4 regions of the Rouxiella sp. Mn2063 genome follow, and region 1 is predicted to be linked to each of the others. Evidence: predicted binding sites of a transcription regulator. Region 1 holds the regulator's gene; each other region holds the start of a gene.
The links. The regulator CRP, encoded in region 1, controls carbon source genes, mostly activating them, when cyclic AMP is high. The targets are predictions, from matches to a motif close to ATGTGANNNNNNTCACAT.

Region 1 (3,178 bases):
GTTAATAATTAATTCTTAAATTGCACTGATTTCTATTGCCTGATTTTGATTTTTTATTCATATTTTGTGAGTAATTTTTCATTTGTCTTTGCGGGATAATTTGCCGTAATGACGATAAATCGGATGGGAGAGTGTGGGATGGCACAAAAGCCAGCGGTAGAGCGCAGTGATTTTGATCGGGTTATTCTGCCGGTTTATGCACCAGCTAAGTTTATTCCGGTCAAGGGGAAAGGCAGTCGTATCTGGGATCAGCAAGGCGCTGAGTATATTGATTTTGCCGGCGGTATTGCCGTTACGGCACTGGGTCATTGCCATCCTGCTTTGGTAGAAGCGCTGCATAAACAAGGTGAAACCTTGTGGCATGTCAGCAATGTCTTTACCAATGAGCCTGCTTTGCGTTTGGCACAGAAACTAATTGATGCCACCTTTGCTGACCGGGTATTTTTCGCCAACTCGGGTGCCGAAGCTAATGAAGCTGCATTCAAGCTGGCGCGTTACTACGCATCTGCTCGCCATAGCCCTTACAAAAGCAAAATTATTGCCTTCCACAATGCTTTCCATGGCCGCACGTTGTTTACCGTTTCAGTCGGTGGACAGCCAAAATATTCGGACGGATTTGGCCCCAAGCCTGCTGATATCGTCCATGTACCTTTCAATGATCTGGCCGCGGTTAAAGCGGTTATCGACTCCCACACTTGTGCCATTGTCGTCGAACCGATTCAAGGTGAAGGCGGTGTAACGCCAGCTACCCAAGAATTTATGCAAGGTTTACGTGACCTGTGCGATGAGCATAACGCGCTGCTGGTATTTGATGAAGTGCAAAGCGGAATGGGGCGCAGCGGCAAACTGTTTAGCTATATGCATTATGGCGTCACGCCAGATATCCTCACGACGGCCAAAGCGTTGGGCGGTGGTTTCCCAGTGAGCGCGATGCTGACTAGCGAAGAGGTCGCCTCGGTAATGGCACCGGGCAAACACGGTACCACTTACGGTGGTAATCCGCTGGCTTGTGCGGTTGCCGAAGCGGCGCTGGATTTGATTAATACGCCAGAAGTATTGGCTGGCATTGATGAACGTCGTGATGCCTTCTTACAGGCGCTGACGGCTATCAATGACAAATATAAGGTCTTCCAGGAGTTTAGAGGTCAAGGCTTGCTGATCGGCGCTGAGTTGTCAGAAGCTTATAAAAACCGGGCTGGTGAGTTCCTTGCCGCCGCGGCTGAACAAGGCGTGATGGTCTTGGTGGCTGGCACAAATGTGATGCGCTTTGCCCCGTCATTAGTGATCGATTTTGATGATATTCGGGAAGGTATGGCGCGCTTTGAACAGGCGGTTGCTCAGGTTGTTGGCGTTTAATATCTGGCTTAAAAGAGTCCAATAAAAATGGCGCAGCAGAATTATCTGTTGCGCCATTTTTTCTTTAAGATTTTATTCAGGGTTAATAAATGCTGGCGGTGAATTAACGGGTGCCGTAAACGACAATTGTTTTACCGTGTGCGGAGATCAGGTTCTGATCTTCGAGCATTTTGAGGATACGTCCAACTGTCTCACGTGAGCAGCCGACGATCTGACCGATTTCCTGACGAGTGATTTTGATCTGCATACCATCTGGGTGGGTCATGGCATCGGGCTGTTTAGCCAGATTAAGCAGAGTTTGGGCAATACGGCCTGTCACATCAAGGAATGCAAGATTTCCTACTTTTTCAGAAGTCACTTGCAAACGGTTCGCCATCTGCGCGGAAAGGCGCATTAAAATATCCGGGTTCACTTGGATCAACTGGCGGAATTTCTTATAGGAAATTTCTGCCACTTCACAGGCAGTTTTTGCCCGTACCCAAGCGCTACGTTCCTGGCCTTCTTCGAAAAGACCAAGCTCGCCGATGAAATCTCCCTGATTCAGATAGGAGAGGATCATCTCTTTGCCTTCTTCATCCTTGATCAGCACGGCAACCGAACCTTTCACGATGTAGTAAAGCGTTTCGGCTTTTTCACCTTGGTGAATCAGCGTACTTTTAGATGGATATTTGTGTATATGACAATGAGACAGGAACCATTCGAGAGTAGGGTCTGTTTGTGGTTTGCCGAGAACCATTAGCTATTATCCTCTGTTATTACCGTCTGAGTTCCCTGTACGGCGTTTTTATAAATAAGCGCCATTTTAGCATATGAACAGATCAGCAATACTGCAAGCGACAGGCGGAGCGATATCCCTCAAAAAAGGGGTGTCACTATGAAAACCGGAGCCGGAAATTGCTGATAAGTTTCTGTCGCTTTGTTTGTAACACAGGATTGCCCTAGTGTCTCCTGTTGTCTCGCTTCAGCATGACGGCGATCTCCCTGCATTGCATTTTTAGGCTAAAAGGGTAGTCTGTCGGGGAATATTCGCTGGGAGAAAAAGAGATGCAGGCACGGGTAAAGTGGGTCGAAGGGTTGACGTTTTTAGGCGAATCCGCATCAGGTCATCAGGTATTGATGGACGGAAATGCGGGTGATAAAGCGCCAAGCCCAATGGAAATGTTGTTGATGTCCGCTGGTGGATGTAGCGCCATTGATGTGGTGTCTATTTTGCAAAAAGGTCGTAACGATGTGGTGGATTGCGAGGTGAAGCTGACCTCAGAACGTCGTGAAGAAGCGCCTCGTTTATTTACTCGCATCAACCTGCATTTTATTGTTACAGGCACTGGTTTGACCGATAAAGTGGTTGAACGTGCGGTCAGCCTGTCTGCGGAGAAGTACTGCTCGGTATCGCTGATGCTGGGTAAAGCCGCCACCATTACGCACAGCTTTGAAGTGATTAACCCGCAGGATGCGAATACCTCATTATAAGAGGTCGTCGTTTTGTCCGCTAAGTTGCTGGCAACGATGACGCACTAATTCTATAAAACGCCGCGCCGTTAAGGTTAGCGGCGTTTTTTGTGAGTAAATCAGGCTGTACTCGACTGTTGGAAGATGCGGGATTGGCAAGGGGCAGAACATACGTTGCATCAACGGCAGTCTGAACATGGCCGCGGTTCCCAACGTAAGATAATCAGCGCTAAGCACCAGTGTTAACCCAAATAACAGAGAGTTGCTATGCAATACCGTTTGCCCCGTTCGCGAGGGAATTGCCAGCAGCGATTGGCTAAGTTTTTGATAGTAGCCCATGTCATCGTCGGGCAGTAGCCAGCTCGCTTTAGCC
Region 2 (3,178 bases), on a different contig from region 1:
TCGTCTTCTGTGTAACCCAGAATACCTTTCAGCTCGCCTTCAGATGCTTCTTTCAGCGCCGCACAAATTTCTTTGTAAGAAGCTGGTTTTGCCAGACGTGCAGTCAGGTCAACAACAGAAACGTTAGGGGTAGGAACGCGGAACGCCATACCAGTCAGTTTACCGTTCAGTTCTGGGATAACTTTACCTACTGCTTTAGCAGCACCGGTAGAAGAAGGGATGATGTTCTGGGATGCGCCGCGGCCGCCGCGCCAGTCTTTGTGAGACGGGCCATCAACGGTTTTCTGTGTTGCGGTAGTGGCGTGAACAGTGGTCATCAGTGCTTCAACGATGCCGAACTTGTCGTTGATGACTTTAGCCAGTGGAGCCAAGCAGTTGGTGGTACAAGATGCGTTAGAAACGATTTCTTGGCCAGCGTAAGCTTTGTGGTTCACGCCCATAACGAACATTGGGGTGTCATCTTTAGATGGGCCAGTCAGAACAACTTTCTTAGCGCCAGCTGCGATGTGCTTACGTGCAGTTTCGTCGGTCAGGAACAGACCGGTTGCTTCTGCTACTACGTCAACATTCACTTCATTCCATTTCAGGTTTGCTGGGTCACGCTCAGCGGTAACACGAATGGTTTTGCCGTTAACGACCAGATGACCGTCTTTAACTTCAACGGTACCGTTGAAACGACCGTGAGTTGAGTCATACTTAAGCATGTACGCCATGTAGTCAGCGTCCAACAGATCGTTGATTGCAACGATTTCGATGTCAGAACGTTCTTGAGCAGCACGGAAAACAATGCGACCGATACGGCCAAAACCGTTGATACCTACTTTGATAGTCATATATTCCACCAGCTAATTTATAGTGAATAAAAGGTTGGTTGTAAAATTACAAAAACCTTGCTGAGCGTCAAGCGGAATCGTGTCAATTGTTGCTGTAAGTCAAAGCTCCGACTCACTATTGCTTGCAAATTGCACGTTTCGTTTCTAAAAGTCAGTTGCTGTCTATATTGGGGGTTCTTGCCCGATATTAAACACCGGTTGGTTCAAATATGTGATCTAAATCACAAGCAATGAACCGTTAGTGTTGCAGCGAGTCAGTTTAGGTCAAAATCGACAGACTTAGTGTTAATTTTTTGTTAGAATATACAGTTATTTTAGTTGCTTTTCTTACTGAGCAGAGAATCATTACCATGACTAACGACGCTAAAAATAACAATCAGCCCCTGCAATTAACTGAAATCCAGCATTATGTGACGCAAGAAAGAGGGACTGAACGCCCTTACACCGGTAAATTACTGCACAACAAGCGCGAAGGTATCTATCACTGCCTGTGCTGCAACGCACCGCTATTTTATTCTGATACTAAGTATGAATCAGGCTGCGGCTGGCCAAGTTTCTACCAGCCTGTCACCCACGACGCCATTAACTACCTCACTGATAACACTCACAATATGGAGCGAGTAGAAATTCGCTGTGCGCAGTGTGATGCGCATTTAGGCCATGTATTCCCCGACGGTCCGCAGCCGACCGGTGAGCGCTATTGTGTGAACTCTGCGTCAATGAGCTTTACCGACGGTGAGAACGGCGAACGTACCGCTGGCTAATACGCGTTGCGTGTTGTAATTTTAACGACAAAATCGATTCAGCTTTGGCTGTTCAATGACGTGACGAATAGCCTGCGGGCAAAATAAGTCACGTGGGGAAGCGAAGATGGAAGTAAACGAATTAATCGGCGTGATGACACCTGAGATCTACCAGCGTTTAGTGCTGGCGGTAGAATTAGGTAAATGGCCAGATGGCGTAAGACTCACGCCGGAACAGAAAGAATACAGCTTGCAGGCCGTGATGCTATATCAGGCCCGCCACAATGTTGATGCACAGCACATGACAGTCGGTACTGACGGGCAGATTGTCACTAAAAGCAAACAAGAGTTGAAACAACAGTTTAGCCAGGATGCACTGATCCGCCTTAAACCTGAATAATTTCTCTGTTGTCTGTAGAGGGCGCGGTACGAAAAATATCCTCCGCGCCACTTCTTAATGTTCGCTTAGTGCTTGGGATGATTCGTCAGCCCGATGTGGTTCATCAAACTAAGGTGTCTCATCAAGCTAATGTGCTGAGCCAGGTTTGCAGGGTTTGTATTTGTGCCCCCGCTTGCTGCATGTCGAGAATAGCTTGCTCACCGTCGCTCGCGGCGAGATTAACCGCCCGACAACCTTCTGCTATCAATGTCACCTGATAGCCTAAACTCAACGCATCCAGCACGCTGAATTTCACGCAGTAATCCGTTGCTAAGCCCATCACCACCAGATGCGTAATCTGCTGTTGATGCAGCCACTCATCCAAGCCGGTAGCGGCTAATTTTCCATTGTCGAAAAAGGCACTGTAGCTGTCAATATCGGCATTCTGGCCTTTGTGTACGACAAAAGTTATCGCCGCTTTATTAAGCTCAGGGTGAAAATCGGCCCCAGATTGTTGTTCAATACAGTGTGCTGGCCACCATACCTGTGGCAAGCCTTCAAGTTCACCTAATGTCCAGGCCTGTTGCCCAGAATTCACGGCAAAACTGCGATGATTTTCCGGGTGCCAGTCTTGCGAGGCAACGATGTGCCAACCTGCGTTACTACAGGCCGCAATAGCCTGATTGGCAACCGCAATAGTCTGGTCGCCTTCAGTCACTGCTAACGCACCGCCGGGGCAGAAATCATTTTGCAGGTCGATCAGTAGTAGTGCTGATGTCATCTTGCCTCCTTTCCCCGTCATACTTGGGGCTGTCTCTGTGTTGGCTACGTTCACTCGTCCGAATCACTTACTTGAGTAAGCTCATCGGGACTTGTTCGCTTGCCGCCTTGATACAGCCCCAATTATTTAGGGGAGTATCCGTCATACTTGGGGCTGTCTCTGTGTTGGCTGCGTTCACTCGCCCGAATCACTTACTTGAGTAAGCTCATCGAGACTTGTTCACTTGCCGTCTTGATACAGCCCCAATTATTTAGGCGAAATGTTTTAGCTATTCTGTTAACTCACCGCGCAAGTCTTGTTGCATCAGGTGGCGGATCTCTTCTGCAGATAGTGACTGGCTTAACAGGTAATGCAATTTGGTTAGCGCCGCTTCCACTGTCATATCAAAGCCACTGATTACGCCTGAATGGGCAAGGGCATTACCTGTTGCATAGCCACCCAT
Region 3 (3,178 bases), on a different contig from region 1:
GATAACCCAAGCAGCTCGCGTGCGGCACGGTTGATCGCAATAATCTGCAAGCGATCGTCAATGGCAATAACGCCCTCATATATTGCTTCCATCAGCGCCTGTTTTTGCCGCACTAACGAGGCTATTTCCTGAGGCTCTAACCAAAACATCTGTTTCTTCAAGTTCTTACTAAACCACCAAGAGAAGATAAACAGTGACAGCAGCAATAACAGGCCGAAAAAAACGACTTGGGCCAGTTTTTTGAGCGAAATATCATCAATGTAAGAGGTGAGATAGCCGACAGAGACAATGCCGATAACATGATGGTATTCATCAAAAATGGGGGCTTTGCTGCGTAAAGAGACGCCAATGCCGCCTTTACGCTCAGAAATAATGGTTTTCCCTGCCAAAACCTCGGCATTATCGCCGCCAATCATTGGGGTATTGACGCTTTCTGGCGAGTAGGAGTGATAAAGATGTTTCTGCTGGCTATCGCCAATAACCATATAACTGGCATCACTGTGCTCACTCATGGCATCCATCAGCTGTGCAATGGCCGTGATATCGCGTGCTTTTACTGATTTGGCTAATTCGGGGATCTGGGCAATTTCGCTGGCCTGTAATCGGGCCCTGTTGCCTAAATCCTGATGGAGTTGAAGATCCATGGTACGAAATAGAAAGACACCGACTAGTACTAAGACCAGGCAAGAAAATGCGACCAGACTAATAAACAATTTTATTTGAAAGCTGAATCTCAGCGTCATCTTCTTTGCCATGATGTAAAAGCCCATGTATGAGGCAATGCAACTCACTATCCCGGATGCTTGGTATAACTGGCGAAGGTTATTGATAAGCAACTAATCGATTATCTGCCCCCACGGTAAATAGCATTAAGCCTAACACGGGGTAATGAGTCAGCCATCTATTGCCAAGAAGAGTTGTGAACTTGGCCGCAGGGACGGAAAAATGTTTAACGATTCTTTATTGAGAATAATTATTATTTCTTGATTTATTTAAGAAATCACTAAAAACATTATAACTTTTATCTTTTTTTTAACATTAAAACCATAAAAACCATAACAACCTTTAACGCTGCGGTTTTAATTTGATGATAGTCACATCAGGACGAAGATGACTTTTTCTATGCTGCTATGACAAATATAAAAGAGGGCAATGTCATGAGCACAACCGATGATTCCTACCTGATCACAGCGGAAAAACAAGGGGTTCACAAAACAGCACGCGAGAAGTGGTGGCATGTGTTGGATACCTACAAAATCGGCATCATTCCTTTGCCTTTTTTCATTTTGGCAGGAGTATTAATTCTACTCGACTGTCTCAGCGGTAAGCTGCCCAGCGACATCGTCGTGATGGTCGCGACGTTAGCATTCTTCGGTTTCGCCTGCGGTGAATTTGGTAAGCGTCTGCCATTAGTCGGCAAGCTGGGGGCTGCGGCAATATGTGCGACCTTTATTCCCTCTGCAATGGTGCATTACGGTTGGTTGCCAGATGTCGTGGTTGAGTCGACCACTAAATTCTACAAATCGACCAATATTCTCTACCTCTATATTTGCTGCATCATTGTTGGCAGCATCATGAGCATGAATCGCCAGGTAATGATTCAAGGATTCCTGCGCATCTTTATTCCGATGCTGTGCGGTGAGATCGTGGGCATGCTGGTGGGAATGGGGGTTGGCATGGCATTGGGTTTACCGCCGTTCCAGACCTTTTTCTTCTTGATCCTGCCGATGATGGCGGGCGGCGTTGGGGAAGGTGCTATCCCACTCTCTATGGGCTACGCTACCTTGCTGCATATGGAACAAGGTGTGGCGCTAGGACGCATTTTACCCATAGTGATGCTCGGCAGCCTGACCGCCATTGTGTTGGCTGGTGTACTGAACCAAATAGGTAAGCGTTATCCGCATCTAACTGGTGAAGGCACATTGATGCCAACGAAAGACGGCAGTATTGGTAATAGCGTTGAAGAGTTTACCGGTAAAATTACCGTCAACGCTTTAGCATGTGGCGCATTATTGGCAATTCTACTGTATATGGTTGGAATGCTGGGACAGCGTTTGATTGGCCTGCCTGCTCCTGTCGGTATGCTGTTTGCGGCCGTCGCGGTAAAATTGGTTCACGGTGTATCACCGACTATCCAACATGGTTCGATGGTGGTTTATAAGTTCTTCCGCACCGCGGTAACCTATCCGATTCTTTTCGCCGTTGGAGTGGCCATTACTCCCTGGCAGGAGCTGATTGATGCATTTACCGTGCAAAATCTGCTGGTAATTATCAGTACTGTTTGTGCGCTGGTCGGTACTGGTTTCTTAGTGGGCAAAAAGATTGGCATGCATCCAATTGATGTGGCGATCGTTTCTTGTTGCCAGAGTGGCCAGGGAGGTACCGGTGATGTTGCTATCCTCACATCCGGCAACCGGATGCCATTAATGCCTTTTGCTCAGATCGCAACACGTATTGGTGGAGCCATTAATGTCACTGTGGGGCTATTAGTACTGGCGAAGTTCTTTGTCTAACAGTATTCAACTAGTATGAGTTTTGTGCAATTCTTAAATTGATGTATTTTCTTGAAGAGGTAAGACATATTATTTTTAATATGTCTTACTTTAATTCCTTAAGTACTAAAAATCTTTGTGCGTAATATCACCCGATATTGATAAAACAATAGCACTGCTGTGTTGTTTGCTGAACTATCCCATCTATATAGTCACCTTATCTTTAAAACCCCTGCGTATTATTACATTGTACTGTCGTTTGTATCTCCCCTCATTTTGGCTAGTTTAAATAATGTGAAATCCTAGGTGTTATAGAAATACTACTCTGTATAAAATAAATGCTATCTAGGTTGTATTATATGATTTTCACAGTGTGTATTAATCGGTTTTAGTAAAGCGTAAATATGGAAGGAAACTTATTCATTATATGAAAACGTATTAGATATATGAATTTATTATGTTCATCATTGGCTTTGTGATAAAGGTAAGGGGAGCAGCTAGATATTTTATAAAATACTTTAATATAATGGCAGGCTAATTCCTTAAGTTGCAGTTTTACATCAAAGTAGATAAATATAGTATTAAGTAGAATGAGGTAACTCTTATTTAATTCGCATTTTTAGTTGTAAGATGATTAGAGGAATTAGCATGAAAAAACTTGACAAGCCCACCTTTATTTGAGCTTT
Region 4 (3,178 bases), on a different contig from region 1:
ACCGCTCGTGGTTATCTGGATCAGGCGAAACCGCGTAGCAACCTGACGATTGTGACCCACGCACTGACCGACAAAATCCTGTTTGAAGGGAAGCGTGCGGTTGGCGTAAGTTACTTCAAAGGGGATGCGCATAACGCCACTACCGCGCGAGCGAAGAAAGAAGTGCTGCTGTGCAGTGGTGCTATTGCATCTCCGCAAGTATTACAGCGTTCCGGTGTGGGCCCGGCAGAGTTACTCAAAAAACTCGATATCCCATTGGTACATGATTTACCGGGCGTTGGTGAGAATCTGCAAGACCACTTGGAAATGTACCTGCAATTTAGCTGTACGCAGCCGGTTTCGCTTTACCCGGCGTTGAAAATGGTCAATCAGCCGATGATTGGCGCCGAATGGCTATTCAACGGAACGGGCATCGGTGCAAGCAATCAGTTTGAGGCCGGTGGCTTTATTCGCAGCCGTGAAGAGTTTGCATGGCCGAATATCCAGTATCACTTCCTGCCGGTGGCGATTAACTATAACGGCAGTAAAGGGATTCAGGAGCACAGCTTCCAGGCGCACGTCGGTTCGATGCGTTCACCAAGCCGCGGCCGCGTACAGGTGAAATCGAAAGATCCGCGTCAGCATCCGAGCATTTTGTTCAACTACATGTCGAGCGAGCAGGATTGGCATGAATTCCGTGATGCGATCCGTATCACCCGCGAAATTATGGCGCAGCCAGCGCTGGACCCTTATCGCGGGCGTGAAATCAGTCCAGGTGTTGATGTGCAAACGGATGAACAGCTCGATCAGTTCATCCGTGAGAACGCCGAAACGGCGTTCCACCCGTCATGTTCTTGTAAGATGGGCAGCGACGAAATGGCGGTAGTTGATGGTCAGGGACGCGTACATGGTATGCAAGGGCTGCGCGTGGTCGATGCCTCGATTATGCCGCTTATCATTACCGGCAACCTTAACGCGACCACCATTATGATCGCCGAGAAAATCGCCGATAAAATTCGTGGCCGCGCACCATTGCCAAGAAGCACTGCTGATTATTATGTCGCGGGCGACGCGCCGGTGAGAACAGAACCTGCCAGAAAATAACGCGATAAATTTGTGACCGGCGTTAGCCGTTGAGCATGATAAAAGAGATAATCTTCGGGTTATCTCTTTTTTATTTCTTATCAGGAACACCCTATGACCACAGAAAATACGCCAATTGTCTGGCAAGATCTCCATCACTCATCCCTTAGCGCCGCGCAGCTTTACGCGATTTTGGCATTGCGTAGTGAGGTATTTGTGGTCGAGCAGAATTGTATTTATCAGGATATTGATGGGCTGGACTTAGTAGGCGAGCATCGTCATATCGTCGCCTGGCAACAAGACAAGCCGGCGGCCTATGCGCGTATTTTGCGGGTGGAAGAGGGGGTAGCCATTGGTCGGGTGATTGTTGCGCCCGCAGCACGTGGGCTTAAATTGGGCTACCAACTGATGGAACAGGCGTTGATGTCCTGTGCGCAACACTGGCCACAAATGCCTATCGTGCTCTCCGCGCAGGCACACTTACAAAAGTTTTACGGCAGCTTTGGTTTTGTTGCCTGCTCGGAGATCTATGACGAGGACGGTATTCCCCACATCAAAATGTGTCGTGAAGTAAAAGCCTAAGCTTAGTTTTGTATCACCGCACCAATCGGGGCAGCACCATGTTGCCCTATAGCTGATTTTTATGACAGCCAGTCGTTTTTTACCTCTTTTCTGGTCAGATCTTTTTCATATACTTATAACAATTAGTGCTAAATATGTGACGTAAATCACATAAGCTATGTATCCGTATGAAACTGAAATTGACAAAACTTGACCTAAACGTAAAGTATGGCCTCATTCTTTGGCAGGTTGTTCGGAAATGTTACTTTTACCGACGTTTTAAATGCCGAGAGTTAGCGCAAGTCTTGTGTTTTCGCGTGGTAACCGAGCACATGACCTCCTGTGGCAAGGAGCCACCTTCCCATTGTTCCTGGTAATAAAATGAAAAATAAAATCTTGGCTGCTGGTGCTCTTCTCGCTTTGTCATACAGCACGCAATCGCTTGCTAACGATACTCAGGGTGAATACGTATCTGATTGGTGGCACCAGAGTGTTAACGTTGTAGGTAGCTATCACACTCGCTTCGGACCAAAACTGAACAACGACGTTTACCTGGAATATGAAGCATTCGCTCACAAAGACTGGTTTGATTTTTACGGCTACCTGGACGTGCCTAAATTCTTCGGCGCGGGTAACGGTAACGACACCGGTATTTGGGAAAAGCACGGTTCTCCAATGTTTATGGAAATTGAACCTCGTTTCTCTATCGATAAACTGACTGGCACCGATCTGAGCATTGGCCCAGTGAAAGAGTGGTACTTCGCTAACAACTACATCTACGATATGGGTTCAAACAACACCAATCGCCAGAACACCTGGTACATGGGTTTGGGTACCGACATCGACACCCATTTGCCGATGAGCCTGTCCCTGAACGTGTATGCGAAATACCAGTGGGAAAACTACGGTGCAGCTAACGAGAACAGCTGGGACGGATATCGCTTTAAAGTGAAATACTTCGTGCCGTTGACCCAACTGTGGGGCGGTAACCTAAGCTATATCGGTTTCACCAACTTCGACTGGGGCTCAGATCTGGGTGATGATAGTGCACGTGATGTTAACGGCAACAAATCACGTTCTAATAACTCCATCGCATCTAGCCACATTTTGTCGTTGAACTATACCCACTGGCATTACTCGTTGGTCGGTCGTTACTTCCACAACGGCGGACAGTGGGCTGAAGGCGCTGAAATGAACTTCGGCAGCGGTAATTTCAACGTTCACTCTACCGGTTGGGGTTACTACGCAGTGATTGGTTATAACTTCTAAAAGTTAACCACGACTTTCTGCAAGTCATTCGTCTATATAAGAAAGGCCGATGCTTAATCAGCATCGGCCTTTTGCTATGGGGATATTGTCCCGACTATCCCGCCATCTATAAATATTGTCATCCGCTTAAATTGTCACCAAAACTTCCCGCGATCTCCTTGCTCCGTTATGGCATAATGCGCGCCAAATCACATTCCTAATTTAAGAGCGAGCGTTGTGCTAAGTACTTACAACATCACCATGCAATTCGGCAGCAAGCCGTTATTTGAAAACATCTCCGTAAAAT

Region 2: a site for CRP is predicted at 1,043-1,060, ahead of msrB (peptide-methionine (R)-S-oxide reductase MsrB). Genes of this name have one in related genera too.
Region 3: a site for CRP is predicted at 1,083-1,100, ahead of ACL9RG_RS20585 (2-hydroxycarboxylate transporter family protein). Genes of this name have one in related genera too.
Region 4: a site for CRP is predicted at 1,779-1,796, ahead of ACL9RG_RS05485 (nucleoside-specific channel-forming protein Tsx). Genes of this name have one in related genera too.

Annotation. Positions count from the first base shown of each region.
Region 1 covers NZ_JBMOUD010000002.1:403,458-406,635, forward strand. The annotation lists gene argD (bifunctional acetylornithine/succinyldiaminopimelate transaminase) at 139-1,356, shown strand; gene crp (cAMP-activated global transcriptional regulator CRP) at 1,460-2,092, opposite strand; gene ACL9RG_RS05235 (OsmC family protein) at 2,401-2,826, shown strand; gene ACL9RG_RS05240 (LysR substrate-binding domain-containing protein) at 2,821-3,178, opposite strand, start outside.
Region 2 covers NZ_JBMOUD010000006.1:97,598-100,775, forward strand. The annotation lists gene gapA (glyceraldehyde-3-phosphate dehydrogenase) at 1-833, opposite strand, end outside; gene msrB (peptide-methionine (R)-S-oxide reductase MsrB) at 1,184-1,597, shown strand; gene ACL9RG_RS11200 (YeaC family protein) at 1,704-1,976, shown strand; gene pncA (bifunctional nicotinamidase/pyrazinamidase) at 2,098-2,736, opposite strand; gene ansA (asparaginase) at 3,005-3,178, opposite strand, start outside.
Region 3 covers NZ_JBMOUD010000020.1:26,857-30,034, forward strand. The annotation lists gene ACL9RG_RS20580 (ATP-binding protein) at 1-743, opposite strand, end outside; gene ACL9RG_RS20585 (2-hydroxycarboxylate transporter family protein) at 1,158-2,513, shown strand.
Region 4 covers NZ_JBMOUD010000003.1:5,641-8,818, forward strand. The annotation lists gene betA (choline dehydrogenase) at 1-1,083, shown strand, start outside; gene ACL9RG_RS05480 (GNAT family N-acetyltransferase) at 1,177-1,644, shown strand; gene ACL9RG_RS05485 (nucleoside-specific channel-forming protein Tsx) at 2,005-2,892, shown strand; gene ACL9RG_RS05490 (ABC-F family ATPase) at 3,109-3,178, shown strand, end outside.